4 regions of the Streptomyces sp. Pv4-95 genome follow, and region 1 is predicted to be linked to each of the others. Evidence: riboswitches for the same ligand, from Rfam matches in the RefSeq annotation. Region 1 holds a riboswitch; each other region holds the start of a gene.
The links. Region 1 has a riboswitch for cobalamin ahead of QOM21_RS35765 (ABC transporter substrate-binding protein). Riboswitches for the same ligand answer to the same signal wherever they lie in the genome.
Positions count from the first base shown of each region.

Region 1 (4,019 bases):
CGGGCGAGGCAGGAGCGCACGGCACCGGCGTCGGGCTGATGACCGCTGCGGACGTCCAGGCGTACGTCCACGCGGAGGACGGCGGAACCGAGGCCGTTGCGACCGCAGGAGTCAGGATTCGCGGCTGGGCCGCCTCGCCGGCGCAGGGCATACCCGTGCCCTTGGAGCCGGGCACGATCAACATCATCGCCGCGCTGCCCGTGCCGCTTTCGGACTCGGCCCTGGTCAACGCGGTCGCCACCGCCACGGAGGCCAAGGTCCTCGTACCGCAGGGCCGGGAGACGAGGTCCATGCCTTCGCGGGGCCACGCTCGCTGTGGGGTGCCCGCCTGGCCCGCTCCGTGCACCACGCGGTGCGCGGCGCGCTCCCTGAGCACTGAAGCCTGCGCTCGCCCCGCCGGCATCCCTGTGTCTCACCGCCGCAGCTTTCCCCTGCCCTCAGGGCCCACTCCCCGCCCGAGGGACCGCCCGGGCTTATTGCATACTGTTCGCAATAACAATTTTGGTGCAATTAGTCTGGGCGCGGTGCGAGAGGAGAAGGGCATGCGTGGGACGCCCGTGGTGCTGGGCATTGAGTCGTCCTGTGACGAGACGGGGGCCGGGCTCGTGCAGGACGGCCGGCTGCTGGGGCATGCGGTGGCGTCGAGTATGGACGAGCACGCCCGGTTCGGTGGAGTGGTGCCGGAGATCGCGTCCCGCGCCCATGTCCAGGCGCTCAATCCGGTCGTCCGGCAGGCGCTGGAGCAGGCCGGACTGGGGATGTCCGACATCGGGGCGGTCGCGGTGACGACCGGTCCGGGGCTGTCGGGCGCCCTTCAGGTCGGACTGGCCGGCGCGAAGGGGCTGGCGTATGCGCTGGGCGTCCCGCTCTACGGCGTGCACCACTTGGCGGGGCATGTCGCCGCCGACACCCTGGAGCACGGTCCGCTGCCCGACCCCTGCATGGTGCTGATCGTCTCCGGCGGGCACACCTCGCTGCTGCTCGTACGCGATCTGGCCCGGGATCCGATCGTGCACCTCGGCGACACGCTCGACGACGCGGCCGGCGAATGCTTCGACAAGGTCGCCCGGGTCTTCGGGCTGCCCTATCCCGGCGGTCCGGCCATCGACCGGGCCGCGCGCGAGGGCGACGCCCGCGCCGTCGCCTTCCCCCGGCCACTCACCGGGCCGCGGGATGATCCGTACGGCTTCTCGTTCTCGGGGCTGAAGACCGCCGCGGCACGGTGGGCGGAGCGGCATCGGGGACAGGTCCTGCCGGTGGCCGACGGTGCCGCCTCGCTCCAGGAGGCGGTCGCCGATGTGCTGACCCGCAAGGCAGTGGCCGCCTGCACCGCGCACGGCGTGGGCACCCTGGTCGTGGTCGGCGGGGTGGCGGCCAACTCCCGGGTCCGGGCGCTGGCGGAGGAGCGCTGCGCGGCCGCCGGAGTCACCCTGCGCGTGCCGCCGCTGAAGCTGTGCACGGACAATGGCGCGATGATCGCCGCTATCGGGGATCTCCTGGTCCGGGCGGGCGCCGAGCCCGCACCGCTGAACGTCTCGATCGATCCGTCAGCGCCCTTGGAGTACGCCGCGCTGCACCCGGTCGCCCGCAAGGTCCCCGTGAAGGTGTCCTGATGGCCGGCGTGGTCCGCGCTGTATCCGGCCGACAGCTGGAGTCGTACGCCGACGGCATTCGCACCGTATATGCCGATGCCTTCGGCGGGCCTCCGTGGGCGGAAGGTCCGACCCCGGCCGACGGGTACCTGTTGCGACTGGCCGACGATGTGCGACGCCCCGGGTTCCGGGCCGCGCTCGCACTCGACGAGGGCACCGTGCTCGGGTTCGCGACCGCCTGGACAACTCCCGCCCCCTTCCCCACCACCCGTTGCTACCCGCAGGCGGCCGCCGCTCTGGGTGCCGCACGCACCACTGCCTGGCTGTGCGGCGCCCAGGAAATCGACGAACTGGCCGTGCACACACAGGCGCGCGGCAGTGGCCTGGGTGCCTGCCTGCTGGATGCGCTGCACGCCGAGACGGCACACGGCCGCTCGTGGCTGCTCACCTCCGTACGCGCCGAACGCGCCGTCGCCTTCTACCGGCGACTCGGCTGGCGCCAGGCCACCCACCCCGCACCCGGAGGGCAGGGAGTGGCCGTCTTCCTCGGTCCCCACCACCCCGCCGAAGTGCCGGCCCCCCTTCCCGACTGAACTGACCACTCCGGAACCCTCTTTGCAAGCCTTCTTGTGCACCTCCGACGTCCGAACCCTGCCCACGGGCACTGAGCCGGCCGTTCACATCGCCGAGCCCACACGGCGCCGCCCCGACAGCCCCTCCAGCCGCTTCAACTCGTTCGTCCCGGGTCCTGCGGGGAACGACCCCTGGGCCCCGGTTCCCCTGTCCGTGCGCCAGAATGAGTGCACGAGGCGACGGGGACCAGGAAGCCGGTGTGATTCCGGCGCGGTCCCGCCACTGTGACCGAGGAGCGAACCTCCCGCATGTCACTGTCCGCGGACGCGGATGGGAAGGCGGAGGCGAGTGACGATCCGGGAGCCAGGAGACTGACCCGTCGCCGGTCCGACAGCAGGGGCGAGGACACCCCGGAGAGGATCGATTGTGACGACGCATGCCCGGACGGAGCCGGTACGGCCCGAACTCGGCAGACGAGGGGTGCTGGCCGCCGGAGGCTCCCTGGCGCTGGCCGCGTCCGGCCTGCTCACAGGCTGCGGCGGGGACACGAGGGACGGCGGAGGCAGCGACCGGTTCCGCGCCGCGTTCACCGCCGGGGGATCCCAGGAGACCCTCGACCCCCACGTCGCCCCGAACTTCGTCGACCAGGCCCGGGCCAAGGCCCTCTACGACACGCTGGGCACCTACGCGGCCGACATGTCCGTCCGCGGGCGGCTCGCGGAGTCCTGGGAGAGCGACGCCTCCGGCACCCGGTGGCGCGTACGGCTGCGCAAGGCGGAGTTCCACGACGGCAGACCGGTGACGGCAAAGGACGTCCTCTACAGCTACCGCCGTGCCGCCGACCCCGACACCGGCTCCCCCTCGCAACAGCTGCTCTCCGCGATCGACTTCGACGCCGGAAAAGCCGACGGCGAGCGGTCCGTCGTCTTCGTGCTGAAGGCGCCGAACTTCGAGTTCCCCAGCGTCCTCGCCGGCCCGGGCACCGAGATCATCCCCGACGGTACGAAGGACTTCCGCACGCCCGTCGGCTCCGGCCCCTTCACCTACGTCTCCTTCACGCCCGGCGGTACCGCCCGCTACCGGCGCTGGGCGGACCACTGGGACGGCGCCCCGCACATCGCCGAGTTGGAGATCGTCCCCGCGAACGAGGAGTCGGCGCGGCTCAACGCCCTGCTGTCCGGACAGGTCCACTACATATCCGACATGGCCGGCGCCTCCGTGGAACGGCTGAAGAAGGAGGGCTCGACGCGGCTGCTGACCGCGGAACGGGCCACCGCCCAGCAGTTGGTGCTGCGGACCGGCCGAAAGCCGTTCGACGACCCCCGGCTGGTGCGGGCCGTGCAACTCGGGCTCGACCGGGAGGCGTTGGTGCGTGTCGCCCTCGCCGGGCACGGCGAGCCGGGGAACGACCTGTTCGGCATGGGCCTGCGCGGCTACCCGGACGACCTCAAACCCCGCGAGCGGGACATCGGCAAGGCGCGCAGGCTCGTGAAGGAGGCCGGCGCGAACGGGCTGGAGATCACCGTGGAGACCAGCTCCGTCGACGCCGCATGGGAGCCTGCCGCGGACCTGATGGCACGCCAGCTGCGCGAGGTGGGGCTGAGGCTCACCTCCAACACCCGTGCCTCCAGCACCTACTTCAGCGAGATCAAGACGAAGGGCGTCGCCGCCTTCAACACCACCTCCACGCTGCCCGTATCCGACTTCCTCCAGCAGCGGGTCCGCGGCGGAGCTGCCCGCAACCAGACGCAGTACGCCTCGAAGGATTTCGACGCGTTGCTGGAACGCGCCCGTACCACCCGGGACGAGCAAGGACGGCTGGCCCTGCTCGCGCGCGCCCAGAAGATCGCCCGC
Region 1 is NZ_CP127172.1:8,134,300-8,138,318, reverse strand. Features, by position in the region: partial or broken gene QOM21_RS35780 (adenosylcobinamide amidohydrolase) at 1-379, shown strand, start outside; gene tsaD (tRNA (adenosine(37)-N6)-threonylcarbamoyltransferase complex transferase subunit TsaD) at 543-1,613, shown strand; gene QOM21_RS35770 (GNAT family N-acetyltransferase) at 1,613-2,185, shown strand; cobalamin riboswitch at 2,411-2,539, shown strand; gene QOM21_RS35765 (ABC transporter substrate-binding protein) at 2,592-4,019, shown strand, end outside.

Region 2 (4,019 bases), 800 kb from region 1:
GTCCACGGGGCCCTTCCCAAGCGGCCCCGGGCCGGTCCACGCGGCGTCACCGGTCGGGCCAACAGAGTTACGAGCAGGGCGCCACAGGGCACAACAACGCCTGTGACGTGGTGACCCGCGCACGCCCACGGGCGCGTTGGCCCGGGGCGCACTCCCCCCGCCTCAGCTCACTGCTCCCGTCCGCCCGCAGCGGCGCTCCTCCTTCACGCCGCCACCGCGCAACGACCGCACCCGCAACAGGAGGGACGCCGCGTGCCCCCCGAGCAGAACCGCCAACTCGCCGACGCCGCCGAACGGTTCCGGCACGACCGCACCCCGCACACGGGGCCGGCCCCCGCCGCCGGCCCGCGACCCGTGGACCGGCGCGAGGCATACCGTCGCGGCGCCGCACGGCCGGCTCTGCTCGCCGCGGCCGGCCTTCTCGCCGTCGGCATCGCCTTCGGTGACGGCCTGCTCATCGCGGGCGGGCTGATGCTGGCCGGATACTTCGGCCGCCCCTTCGCGCCGTACCCCGGCCGCGCCGGCGAACGGCCTCGCGAGGACTTACCGCCGCCGGGATGACCGCAATCCGGCGGCGGACGGACACACACCGGCCCGCCGGCCGTCCGTCGGGCGGCAGGCGGGTCGACGGGTTGTCACCAGCCCCTATCGGGAGCGGGCTTCACGTCAGGCGGCGGCTTCTCGACGCCACGGCGACGCACATCGCCCCCAGCAGGAACGTGAGGCCACCGATGACGACGTTGTTCCAGATGACGCCGGCATCCGGGTTGGTGCCGACGATCCACGGCGCCACGATCATCCACGCGCCGATCGCGCACATCGCACCGCTCAGGCCGTACATCCGGTCCGGCGTCACGGTGAACCCGATGGCCAGCAGGGCGATCGCGATGCCGACGATGAGGTTGTGCGTCACGAGCGCGGACTGCGAGGCCGTGTAGTGGACGATCCATGGCGAAGCCGCGCAGTACAGGCCGACGAGGAACACCGGTCCGTCCACGAGTACCACGTCACGCCCGCCGAGAACCCGGTCGTATCGGGCTTGCATCTCGGTAGCGTCGGGGTGACCTGCGAGGTCGCCCCTGCTGTGTGAGACGTCGGCCATGCGACTCGCCTCCTTGGTTCACAAGCCTTGGCCGTACCGCGAGGCATCTGCCACGCACTCTTTATTCTGCACTTATGTCCCCTTTATGGGTAGATGTGCAGCCCTTCAATTTTCTCGCGACGGGCCCGGCGCACCGAAAACCCCTTACGGGCGCCCCGGCGTCCGCCCCAGCGCCAGATTCCAGCGGCCGCCCCGACCGCTCAACTCGGTCGCGGTCAGCGGCGGCACATCCATCCGCCAGAAGGCGTCCAGCGGCACCCGCAGGGCACACACCGCCGCGGCCCGCACCACGTCCGGCTCCACCACCGCCAGCACCCGCCCGGAGACGTCGGCCACGCCGTCCAGCCAGCCTCCGACCCGGTCGCACAGCTCCCGCAGCGACTCCCCGCCGTGCCCCGCGAAGCCGGGGTCGGACAGCCAGGCGGACACCGCCGCGGGATCCGCCTCGGCCACCTCCGCCAGCGTCCGGCCGCGCCAGGCGCCCATCCCACAGCCGGCCAGCTCGGACGCGGTCGCCGCGGAGAGCCCCAGCTCAGCGGCCGTGCGACGGCAGCGTACGGACGGGGAGACCAGGGTCCGGTCGGCTGCCGGGAAGCCGCCCGCGGCGGCCCGGGCCCGGCGCAGCCCCGCCTCGCTCAGCGGCGCGTCGTCGTCGAACCGCACCTCGCGCTGCGCGTCCCCGGCAGCCGGTGAGAGCAACGTCACCCGAGTTGTCATGAACCCCTCTTTCGATGTGCCGCGGCAACAACAGAGCGTCCGGTAAGGCGAGTTGTCGACACCGCGCGCCCCGCACTGCCCCTCTCCGCCCCCTGCTCGGCCTTGGCCCGCCCGCCGGTTCGCGGTACCTTCCCGAGGATATTGACGATGACATGACGGAAGCCGGTGGGATCCCGGCGCGGTCGCGCCACTGTATGTCCGGTTTCGACTCGGCCCCCGCGGGGGCCGGGACCGGGCGAGCCAGACCCGCCATGTCATTGCGCACTCCGCTACACGGGACGCGAGTTCCCCTACCAGGAGGTTCCGCCATGGCTCAGACCATCGCACCGCCGACGACCGGCGCCGTCACCCCGGCAACACTCCCCCTCAAGGCGATCGCCCCGTGGGCGCTGTTCTTCGGCGTCCTGATGCTCGTCCTGCTGTACTTCATCGGCGCGGAGCAGGGCGCCACCTCACTGCTGTCCGGTACGGACGTCCACGAGTGGGTCCACGACGGCCGCCACCTGCTCGGCTTCCCCTGCCACTGATCGGACCCGAGGAAATGAACTCCGTCACCATCAGAAATCTCCTGGTGCGCGGCATGCTCGCGGGTCTGGCAGCCGGTGTCGTCGCCCTCGTCGTCGCCTACTTCCTGGGCGAACCGAGGGTGGACGCCGCCATCGCCTTCGAGGAAGCGCAGACACACAGCCACGGCCACGAGCACGAGGTGGAGGTCGTCAGCCGCGGTGTGCAGTCCACGGCGGGGCTGGCGACCGGCGTACTGGTCTACGGCGTGGCCCTGGGCGGGATCGCCGCGCTGGCCTTCTGCTTCGCCCTGGGCCGGATCGGCCGCTTCGGGGCCCGGGCCACCGCCGTCCTGCTGTCCGCGGCCGCCCTGGTGGCCGTCTACCTCGTACCGTTCCTGAAGTACCCGGCCAATCCGCCGGCGGTCGGCGACCCCGACACCATCGGCAAGCGCACGGCTCTGTACTTCCTGATGATGCTGCTGGGCATCCTGCTCGCCGTCGCCGCGACGATTCTCGGGCGGCGGCTCGCTCCCAAGCTGGGCAACTGGTACGCCACGGTGGCGGGCGGCGCGGCCTTCGTCGTGGCCATCGGCATCGCGTACGCCTTCCTGCCGTCCATGAACGAGGTGCCGCACGGTTTCTCCGGCACGCTGCTCTGGCAGTTCCGGCTGTCGGCGATCGCCATCCAACTGGTGCTGTGGACCGCCTTCGGGCTGATCTTCGGCCACCTCGCGGAGCGCGTCGTCCCGACGAAGGAGGCTGCTGCCGCGCGGAGTGTGCCGGTCACACCCTGACGGCAGTGCCGCACCACGTGGAAGGGGCCCGCGACGGCTGTCGCGGGCCCCTTCCACGTACTCGGGCGACGAACCCGGCGGGCCACCTGAGCCTCAGGACTGGCCGGGAAGGTGGTCGAGATGCGGCAGGTCGTGGTCGAGCCGCTCGCGTTTGGTGCGCAGATAGCGGAGGTTCTCGGCGCCGGGCGGCGTCAGCAGCGGGACCTGCGCCTCGACCGTGACACCGTGCCGCACCAACGCCTCGCGTTTGCGTGGATTGTTCGACAGCAGGCGCACGGACCGGACACCGAGATCGTGCAACATGGCGGCGCCTGATCCGTAGTCGCGGGCATCGACCGGCAGGCCCAGGGCGATATTCGCCTCGACGGTGTCCAGACCGTCCTCCTGCAGTCCCATCGCCCGCAGCTTGGCGACCAGCCCGATTCCGCGCCCCTCATGGCCGCGCAGATAGACCAGGACGCCCCGCCCTTCGGCCACGATCGCCCGAAGGGCCTCGGACAGCTGTTCGCCGCACTCGCAGTGCGTGGACGCGAAGGCGTCTCCCGTCAGGCATTCCGAGTGCAGCCGGGCGAGGACCGTCCGGCCGGCCACGTCGCCGTGCACCAGCGCCACGTGCTCCACGCCGCCCCGGCGGTCCAGGTAGCCGACCGCCAGGAACTCGCCGTACGCCGTCGGCATACGCACCTCGGCGACCCGCTGCACGGTCGCGGGTCGCACCGCATCCGCGAGGCGGTTGACCGCTGCTCTCCGTTCGTTTTCCGTGAGTTGCCGTACGACACCGGACTGGCGAGCGGCATCGTCGAACGCGACATCGGCACCGGGCTCCGTCATTCCGCGATCGTACGTGCGCGGGAGAACGGGAGGCGGCAATCACTCACAAGATGACAAGGCCCGCCACCT
Region 2 is NZ_CP127172.1:7,333,693-7,337,711, reverse strand. Features, by position in the region: gene QOM21_RS32185 (hypothetical protein) at 253-561, shown strand; gene QOM21_RS32180 (SPW repeat protein) at 662-1,102, opposite strand; gene QOM21_RS32175 (histidine phosphatase family protein) at 1,247-1,819, opposite strand; cobalamin riboswitch at 1,938-2,088, shown strand; gene QOM21_RS32170 (CbtB-domain containing protein) at 2,128-2,346, shown strand; gene QOM21_RS32165 (CbtA family protein) at 2,361-3,119, shown strand; gene ribA (GTP cyclohydrolase II) at 3,213-3,950, opposite strand.
Region 2: linked by a shared signal. The riboswitch ahead of QOM21_RS32170 (CbtB-domain containing protein) and the one ahead of QOM21_RS35765 (ABC transporter substrate-binding protein) in region 1 are both predicted to bind cobalamin.

Region 3 (4,019 bases), 580 kb from region 1:
AACCGCACCGGCTCGGCGTGGGCGAACAGGCCGGGGTCGGTGAGGAGCCGGGGGAGCAAACCGGCCTCCAGGGAGTGTCCGGCGATGTGATCGCGAACGTACGCCCCTGCCTTCGCCCAGTCCTGATCGGGTACGGCCTCCAGCAGCTCCATGGCGATACGCGCCTGAGCGCCCGGAACATCCGGAATACCGGCCCGAACGGCCTCGCCGATGCCCGGGTGCTGCAATCCGAGGAGCGTCCGCTCGTCCTCGGGGATGCCTTCGCCGGCCCTCTCGATGGGGCGGATGAAGGGGGCGGCGAGCAGCATGCCCCGCGCCATGTCCTCGCTGATGTCCCGCTCTGCGGCTGCGGAGGCGAGCGGGGTCAGCAGGTGCACGGGCAGGCCGTCGCCCTCGGCCAGGGCGAGGGGTGCGAGGATCTGTCGCAGGATGCGGGGGTGGGTGTCAAGCCGCTCGGCGTGCAGATCGAGCACTTCGCCGACGCTGCCCGGCAGTTGGCTCGCATCCGCCGGGTCGAAGCCCTCCGGGTGCATCAGGATCGACTGCACGGCGAGGTGCACGGTCAGGCGGCTGCCCGCGCCGTCCCCCGCGCGCCGGGCGATCGCCTCGGCGAGCGCGCGTCGAGCGTCAGGATCGATCGTGAACGGCATTGCCGGGGCGCCGAATTGGGGATTGAGCAGTGCCTCGGCCTGCAGCACAAGCCCTTCGGGGTCGGCCCACTCCGGTGCGTCGAGGTCGATGATCTGGGCCACGCCGGGCGGCAGTCCCTCGGCGAGCTCGGCCGCCAACTCCCGGGGTACGTCAGCGAGGAGGCGTATGGAGTCGACGGCGGCGAGGGGCTTCAGCGCGTCCCGCACCACGTGCGCGGGCTCACCCGTCCCCCGCACCGGGCCGGCCCGATCCACATCCGGCACGACGATCGTCACCGGCCGCCCGGACAACGGGAGTTGACCGAGTTCCGAGAAGATGTCGGCGGTGCGTGTCGCGGACAACTCGTAGTGACCGGCGAGCAGCCACAGGGTCTGCGCTGCCGTCAGTCCGGCGACGCTCGGTACCGCAGGTGCGGGCAAGTCCGAAGGCACGGTCGCCGGATCGAGCGCCTCCAGCTCGATCCCCTTGCGATACTCCGGGTCGCAGAGCATCAGGAACCCCGTGAGCAGCCGCGAACATCCGGTGCCCGGGCTTCCGGTCAGGATGACGACCCGGGGCGCGCCCGCCCGCTCCATCCGCCACGCGGTGAGCGCGCGCAGCGCGGCATTGCGCCCCCCGATATAGGGGTGGGGCTCATGGGTCTTGGCCTGTTCCGGGGCCTGGGTCGGGCTGGTCATTGTCTCCCCGTTGTCCTGTCCGTCCGGCACCGTCAAGTCGTGTTGACCGTACGGCGATCATCCTATGGGCGTCGCACGGGGCGAAGCGCACCCCGACCGCCGCTTGTTACCCAGGTGTGGCGTGCCCTTGTCACCCACGTGCGGCGGCGAAGTGCGGGCGAGACCGCTCGGTGATCGACTCCGGCGGGGCGAACTCGTATACCGAAGTCCCGTACACCGAAGTGGCGTCAACGTGCCGTTCGACAGGCGTGGTTGGAATATGGGTGGGCAACCTCACGGGGTGCCCGCGATCACCCCGTGAAACCTTCGTACCCGCATCATGCCGCACCCCACTGACAACGCCCCTGACCTGCCCTGATTCCCCCGAGACCTTCTTGATCGTGCCCCATCACGGGGAGCGGGAGCAGCAGCGCGACCACCCTGGCGACGTCTCGGGGCTGAGGGGTCGCGACTGCTGTGCCCGGGCGTGCGGGGTGCGGAGCGGCTGACGCGGATGCTCCGCGCCCCCGTGTACGGCTGTGTGTCCCCGGATATGCGTCCACGGCCCGTGTCTCATATCACCGTCCACCATGCGGTGCGGGCTGCGCGCTCGCTGGTTGTCCCTCTAGGGTGACGAGTGCAGCTGGTTCGCCCCGTCCGCCAGGCGGGAGCGTCGTAAGAGGGAACCCGGTGGGAATCCGGGACTGCCCCGCAGCGGTGAGTGGGAACGAACGCCGTCATACGCACTGGGCCCGGCCGGGTCTGGGAAGCGACGGCCAGTAGGTGTCTCGTACGTGTACGAGACGGGCCCGCGAGTCCGAAGACCTGCCCGTTGCCCGCACGCGACCGATCGCGTGCGGCCATCCCGGTGACCTCGTGGGCGGGTCGACGTACATATCGAGCGGCACACGCGAGAGCACCTGCGCGTGGCCCGCCCGGTGAGTCGTTCCTTCGCGCTCTCGTTCCGTCTCCGGGACACCGACGAGACATCTCGCGAAGGAGAGTTCCGTGACAGCGAAGTCCGCAGCCGCGGCAGCACGGGCCACCGTGTACGGCTACCCCCGCCAGGGACAGCACCGGGAACTGAAGAAGGCCATCGAGGGCTACTGGAAAGGCCGCGTCGGCGCCGACGCCCTCCGGCAGACCGCGGCAGAACTGCGCCGGGCGAACTGGCAACAACTGGCCGACGCCGGCGTCCACGAGGTGCCGTCCGGTGATTTCTCGTACTACGACCACGTCCTGGACACCAGTGTCATGGTCGGCGCTGTCCCCGAGCGGCATCGCGCGGCGGTCGGCGCCGACGCTTCCCCAAGCTCTCGGCTTCGCTCGAGCAGGGGATGCCCCATTGACGTCTACTTCGCCATGGCGCGGGGCACCCAGGAGGTCGTCCCGCTGGAAATGACCAAGTGGTTCGACACCAACTATCACTACCTGGTCCCCGAGCTCGGCCCGGACACCGTCTTCACCGCCGACTCCACCAAGCAGGTCGCCGAACTGAAGGAAGCCCTCGCGCTCGGGCACGCCGCCCGCCCGGTCCTCGTCGGGCCGATCACCTACCTCCTGCTGGCCAAGCCGGCTCCCGGGGTCGCCGCCGACTTCGAGCCGCTGACCCTGCTCGACCGGCTCCTTCCGGTGTACGCCGAGGTCGTCGCCGACCTGCGGGCTGCGGGCGCCGAGTGGGTGCAGCTCGATGAGCCTGCTCTCGTCCAGGACCGCACCCCGGCGGAACTGAATGCTGCCGCGCGCGCCTACCGCGAGCTCGGGGCCCTCACCGACCGCCCGAAGCTCCTGGTCGCCTCCTACTTCGGTCGGCTCGGCGACGCGCTGACCGTCCTGGCCAAGGCGCCGGTCGAGGGGCTGGCCATCGACTTCACCGAGTCGGGCGCCGCCAACCTCCAGGACCTCGCGGCGGCCGGCGGCCTGCCGGGCAAGCGGCTGGTCGCGGGCGTCGTCAACGGCCGCAACATCTGGATCAACGACTACGAGAAGTCGCTGTCCACGCTGGGCACACTGCTCGGTCTCGCCGACCACGTCGATGTCTCGGCATCCTGCTCGCTGCTGCACGTCCCGCTGGACGCCACCGCCGAGCACGACATCGACCCGCAGATCGCCCGCTGGCTGGCCTTCGCCCGTCAGAAGACGCAGGAGATCGCCGTCCTGGCGCGCGGGCTGGCCCGCGGCACGGAAGCCATCTCGGGCGAACTCGCCGCGAACCGCGCCGATCTCGCCTCCCGGGCCGGGTCCGCGCTCACCCACGACCCCGTGGTGCGGGCCCGTACCACGGCAGTCACCGACGCGGACGGGCGCCGCTCCCAGCCGTATGCCCAGCGGACCGCGGCCCAGCGCGCGCACCTCGGACTGCCGCTGCTGCCCACGACGACGATCGGTTCGTTCCCGCAGACCACCGAGCTGCGCAGCGCCCGCGCCGACCTGCGTGCCGGGCGGATCGACACGGTCGGCTACGAGGAGCGCATCAAGACCGAGATCCGCGATGTCCTCGGCTTCCAGGAGAAGGCCGGGATCGACGTCCTGGTGCACGGCGAGCCCGAACGCAACGACATGGTGCAGTACTTCGCGGAACAGCTGACCGGCTACCTGGCCACCCAGCACGGCTGGGTGCAGTCCTACGGCACCCGCTACGTACGCCCGCCGGTCCTCGCCGGGGACATCTCCCGCCCCGAGCCGATGACGGTGCGCTGGACCCGCTACGCC
Region 3 is NZ_CP127172.1:7,554,619-7,558,637, reverse strand. Features, by position in the region: gene QOM21_RS33215 (ATP-binding protein) at 1-1,328, opposite strand, end outside; cobalamin riboswitch at 1,935-2,155, shown strand; gene metE (5-methyltetrahydropteroyltriglutamate--homocysteine S-methyltransferase) at 2,316-4,019, shown strand, end outside.
Region 3: linked by a shared signal. The riboswitch ahead of metE (5-methyltetrahydropteroyltriglutamate--homocysteine S-methyltransferase) and the one ahead of QOM21_RS35765 (ABC transporter substrate-binding protein) in region 1 are both predicted to bind cobalamin.

Region 4 (4,019 bases), 5.2 Mb from region 1:
GCGAGCATGATCCGCTCGGAGATGCGGGTCGACAGCTCCCGCGCCTCGGGGGAGTCGAAGGGCAGCCGCAGCCGGAAGAAGACGTCCTGCAGCCCCATCAGACCCAGACCCACCGGCCGCCAGCGGGAGTTGGAGGCGCCGGCCTGGTCGGTCGGGTAGAAGTTGATGTCCACGACGCGGTCGAGGAAGGTGACGGCGGTGCGGACCGTCGCGTCCAGCCGCTCCCAGTCCATCGCGTCCTCCCAGCCGGCCGTCTCGTCGCCGAGATGCGCGGCGAGGTTGACCGACCCGAGGTTGCAGACCGCGGTTTCGCCGTCGTCCGTGACCTCCAGGATCTCGGTGCACAGGTTGGACGAGTGGACGACCTTGCCGGGCTCGGCGGTCTGGTTGGCGGTGCGGTTGGCGGCGTCCTTGAACGTCATCCAGCCGTTGCCGGTCTGCGCCAGGGTCCGCATCATCCGCGAGTACAGCAGCCGGGCCGGGATCTGCTTGAGCGCCTTGCCCTCGGCCTCGGCCCTGCGGTAGGCGGCGTCGAACTCCGCGCCCCACAGGTCCACCAGCTCCGGGGTGTCGGACGGCGAGAACAGCGACCAGTCGGCGTCCGCCTCGACGCGGCGCATGAACTCGTCCGGGATCCAGTGCGCGATGTTGAGGTTGTGCGTACGGCGGGCCTCCTCGCCGGTGTTGTCGCGCAGCTCCAGGAACTCCTCGATGTCGGCGTGCCAGGTCTCCAGGTAGACGCAGGCGGCGCCCTTGCGGCGGCCTCCCTGGTTCACCGCCGCGACCGAGGCGTCCAGGGTGCGCAGGAACGGCACGATGCCGTTGGAGTGGCCGTTGGTGCCCCGGATCAGCGACCCCCGTGCGCGGATCCGGGAGTAGGACAGACCGATACCGCCGGCGTGCTTGGAGAGCCGGGCGACCTGGTGGTACCGGTCGTAGATCGAGTCGAGTTCGTCCAGCGGGGAGTCCAGCAGATAGCAGGAGGACATCTGCGGGTGGCGGGTGCCGGAGTTGAACAGGGTGGGGGAGGAGGGCAGATAGGACAGCGAGCTGGTGAGGCGGTACAGCTCGGCGACGTCGTCCAGCGCGGCGCCGGAGTCGTTCTCGGCGAGACCGCAGGCCACCCGGAGCAGGAAGTGCTGCGGCGTCTCGATGACCTGACGGGTGGTGGGGTGCCGCAGCAGGTAGCGGGAGTGCAGGGTGCGCAGGCCGAAGTAGCCGAAGCGGTCGTCGGCGCCGTCGGCGAGTGCCTTGTCGACGGCGGCGTCCAGGCGGGCGGCGTGGGTGCGCACGAACGCGGCGGTCGCGTCGGCGATCAGACCCTCGCGGTGGCCGGTGTCCACCGAGGCCGAGAAGGAGGTGGCGCCCTGGCCCGCGGCCTCCTCGGCGATGGCGAGGGTGAGCAGCCGCGCGGCGAGGCGGGAGTACTGCGGCTCGTCACCGATCAGACCGGCCGCGGCCTCGATCGCCAGGGAGCGCAACTCCGCCTCGTCGGAGCCCGCGTGGCGGCCTCGGAGGGCGGCGGCGGCCACCTTGCCGGGGTCGGTCGCGGTCAGGTCCTCGGTCAGCTCGGTCAGCGTGCGCAGCAGGGCGACGCCGGGGCCGTCCTCGACCCGGTCGGCGGGGGCGGGCGGCGCGGACCGCACGACCTCGGCGTCTGACGCGGGCTCCGTTGGCGCGATGGTCACGTGCTGCTCTCCCTCACTCGGCGGGGGCCAGGAGGGAGGGGCGCGACGGGCGCGCGCGGGCGTGGGGCACCCCGGAGTCGTTCGGGGTGCGCGGGCACACCGCGCGGCGTCCACCGGCCCATCCCACGGGGCCCGGACGTATCGACGCTCGCACCGATGGCGGTGCGGGCGTACCGTCGGCAGGTCCTCGGACTCCACGGGCGCGCGGCAAGGCTTTGGGGCCTTATGGGCGCACTCGTACACCGTTGCGGGACAGTTCCGGATTCGCACCGGATTCCCCTGCGGCGACAGCGAGCACGAGCATACATGTGGGGGTGCCTTCTCGTGTGCACCCCCATATCTTGTGCGTCGCGAGTGATCGAGTCGTGTCTGTCCGTGCACCCGTGGGTGTCTGACCGTGCACCAGGGCAAGGGGTCTCCCGGCTTACCGCACCGCGCCGGGCACGCGAACGGGCCGCCGCACCCTGAGGTGCGACGGCCCGTGGCCGGGGGCGGTGCGGTGGCTCAGTGGCCGACGGGGGCCTCCGCGGTGGCGGGCGGCAGGTCGGGGCTGACGCCCTTGTCGCCGACGTCCGCGGTGTAGTCGCCCGGGCTGGTCTCGTCGACGCCCTCCGGCGCCTTCGCGGCCTTCAGGGCGAAGGTCAGCACGACCGTGACCACGACGTTCAGCACGAACGCGGTCAGGCCGATGTAGCCGATCTCGCCGATACCCGGGATCTCCCTGCTGGAGCCGCCGAAGTGCGCCTGGGTGGGGCTGGCCACGCCGTACGCCGCGAGCGTGCCGTACGCCATGCCGACCGCCCAGCCGGCGAGCAGCGCCCAGCGGTGGAACCAGCGGGTGAACAGGCCGCCGACGAGGGACGGCATGGTCTGCAGGATCCAGATGCCGCCCAGCAGCTGGAAGTTGATGGCGACCGTCTTGTCCATGGTCAGGACGAAGGCGAGGGCGCCGACCTTCACCAGCAGCGAGACGAGCTTGGCGACCTTGTGCTCCTGGGCCGGGGTGGCGTCCGGCTTCAGGAAGTCCTTGTAGACGTTGCGGGTGAAGAGGTTGGCCGCGGCGATCGACATGATGGCCGCCGGCACCAGGGCGCCGATGCCGATCGCGGCGAACGCGACGCCGGCGAACCAGCTCGGGAACATGTCCTCGAAGAGCTGCGGAATCGCCAGCTGCGGGTTGCCGTGGATCTCCGTGCCGGCCTTGATCGCCATGAAGCCCAGCAGCGCGAGCAGGCCCAGCATCAGGGAGTACAGCGGCAGGATCGTGGTGTTGCGGCGGATCACGTTGCGGCTGCGCGAGGACAGCGTCGCGGTGATCGAGTGCGGGTACATGAACAGCGCGAGCGCCGAGCCCAGCGCCAGCGTGGCGTAGGCCCACTGGGCGTTGGGGCCGCTCGCCAGCTCGCCGCGCGGCTTACCGGTCGGTCCCGGCTCCGCGAACGCCTTCCCGGCCGAGTCGAAGATCGCGTCGAAGCCGCCCAGCTTGATCGGGATGTAGATGATCGCCACCGCGATGACGAGGTAGATCAGCCCGTCCTTGACGAACGCGATGAGCGCGGGCGCCCGCAGTCCGGACGAGTAGGTGTAGGCCGCCAGGACGGCGAAGGCGATCAGCAGCGGCAGGTCCTTGACGAACCAGTTGGTGGTCTCGCCGCCGCCGATCCCCAGCACGTCCAGGACGGCCTGGATGCCGACCAGTTGGAGCGCGATGTAGGGCATGGTGGCGAGGATGCCGGTGAGCGCCACCGCCAGCGACAGGCCCTTGGAGCCGAACCGGCCGCGCACGAAGTCGGAGGTGGTGACGTAGCCGTGCTTGTGCGAGACCGACCAGAGCCGGGGCAGGAAGGTGAAGATCAGCGGATAGACGAGGATCGTGTAGGGCACCGCGAAGAAGCCGGCCGCGCCCGCCGCGTAGATGGCCGCCGGGACGGCGACGAAGGTGTACGCGGTGTAGAGGTCGCCGCCGAGCAGGAACCACGTCACCCAGGTGCCGAAGCTCCGGCCGCCCAGGCCCCATTCGTCGAGGTTCGCGGACTGCTCGGCCTTGCGCCAGCGGGCGGCGAGGAAGCCCATGACCGTCACGGCCAGGAAGAAGAACACGAAGACGGCCAGCGCGGTGCCGTTCACGCCGTCGGTGGCCGAGGCGGCCAGCCGGACCGGTGCGGCCGGGGCCGCCGAGGCGATCGTCAGGAGAGTCACTGTGCCGCACCCGCCTTACGCGCGCGCTGCTCACGCTGCACGAGCTTGTACGCGGTCATCGTCAGCGCGGTCGAGATGAGCACCCACGCCATCTGGTACCAGTAGAAGAACGGGATCCCGATGAACGTCGGC
Region 4 is NZ_CP127172.1:2,899,273-2,903,291, reverse strand. Features, by position in the region: gene QOM21_RS12730 (ribonucleoside-diphosphate reductase subunit alpha) at 1-1,688, opposite strand, end outside; cobalamin riboswitch at 1,849-2,009, opposite strand; gene mctP (monocarboxylate uptake permease MctP) at 2,193-3,815, opposite strand; gene QOM21_RS12720 (DUF3311 domain-containing protein) at 3,884-4,019, opposite strand, start outside.
Region 4: linked by a shared signal. The riboswitch ahead of QOM21_RS12730 (ribonucleoside-diphosphate reductase subunit alpha) and the one ahead of QOM21_RS35765 (ABC transporter substrate-binding protein) in region 1 are both predicted to bind cobalamin.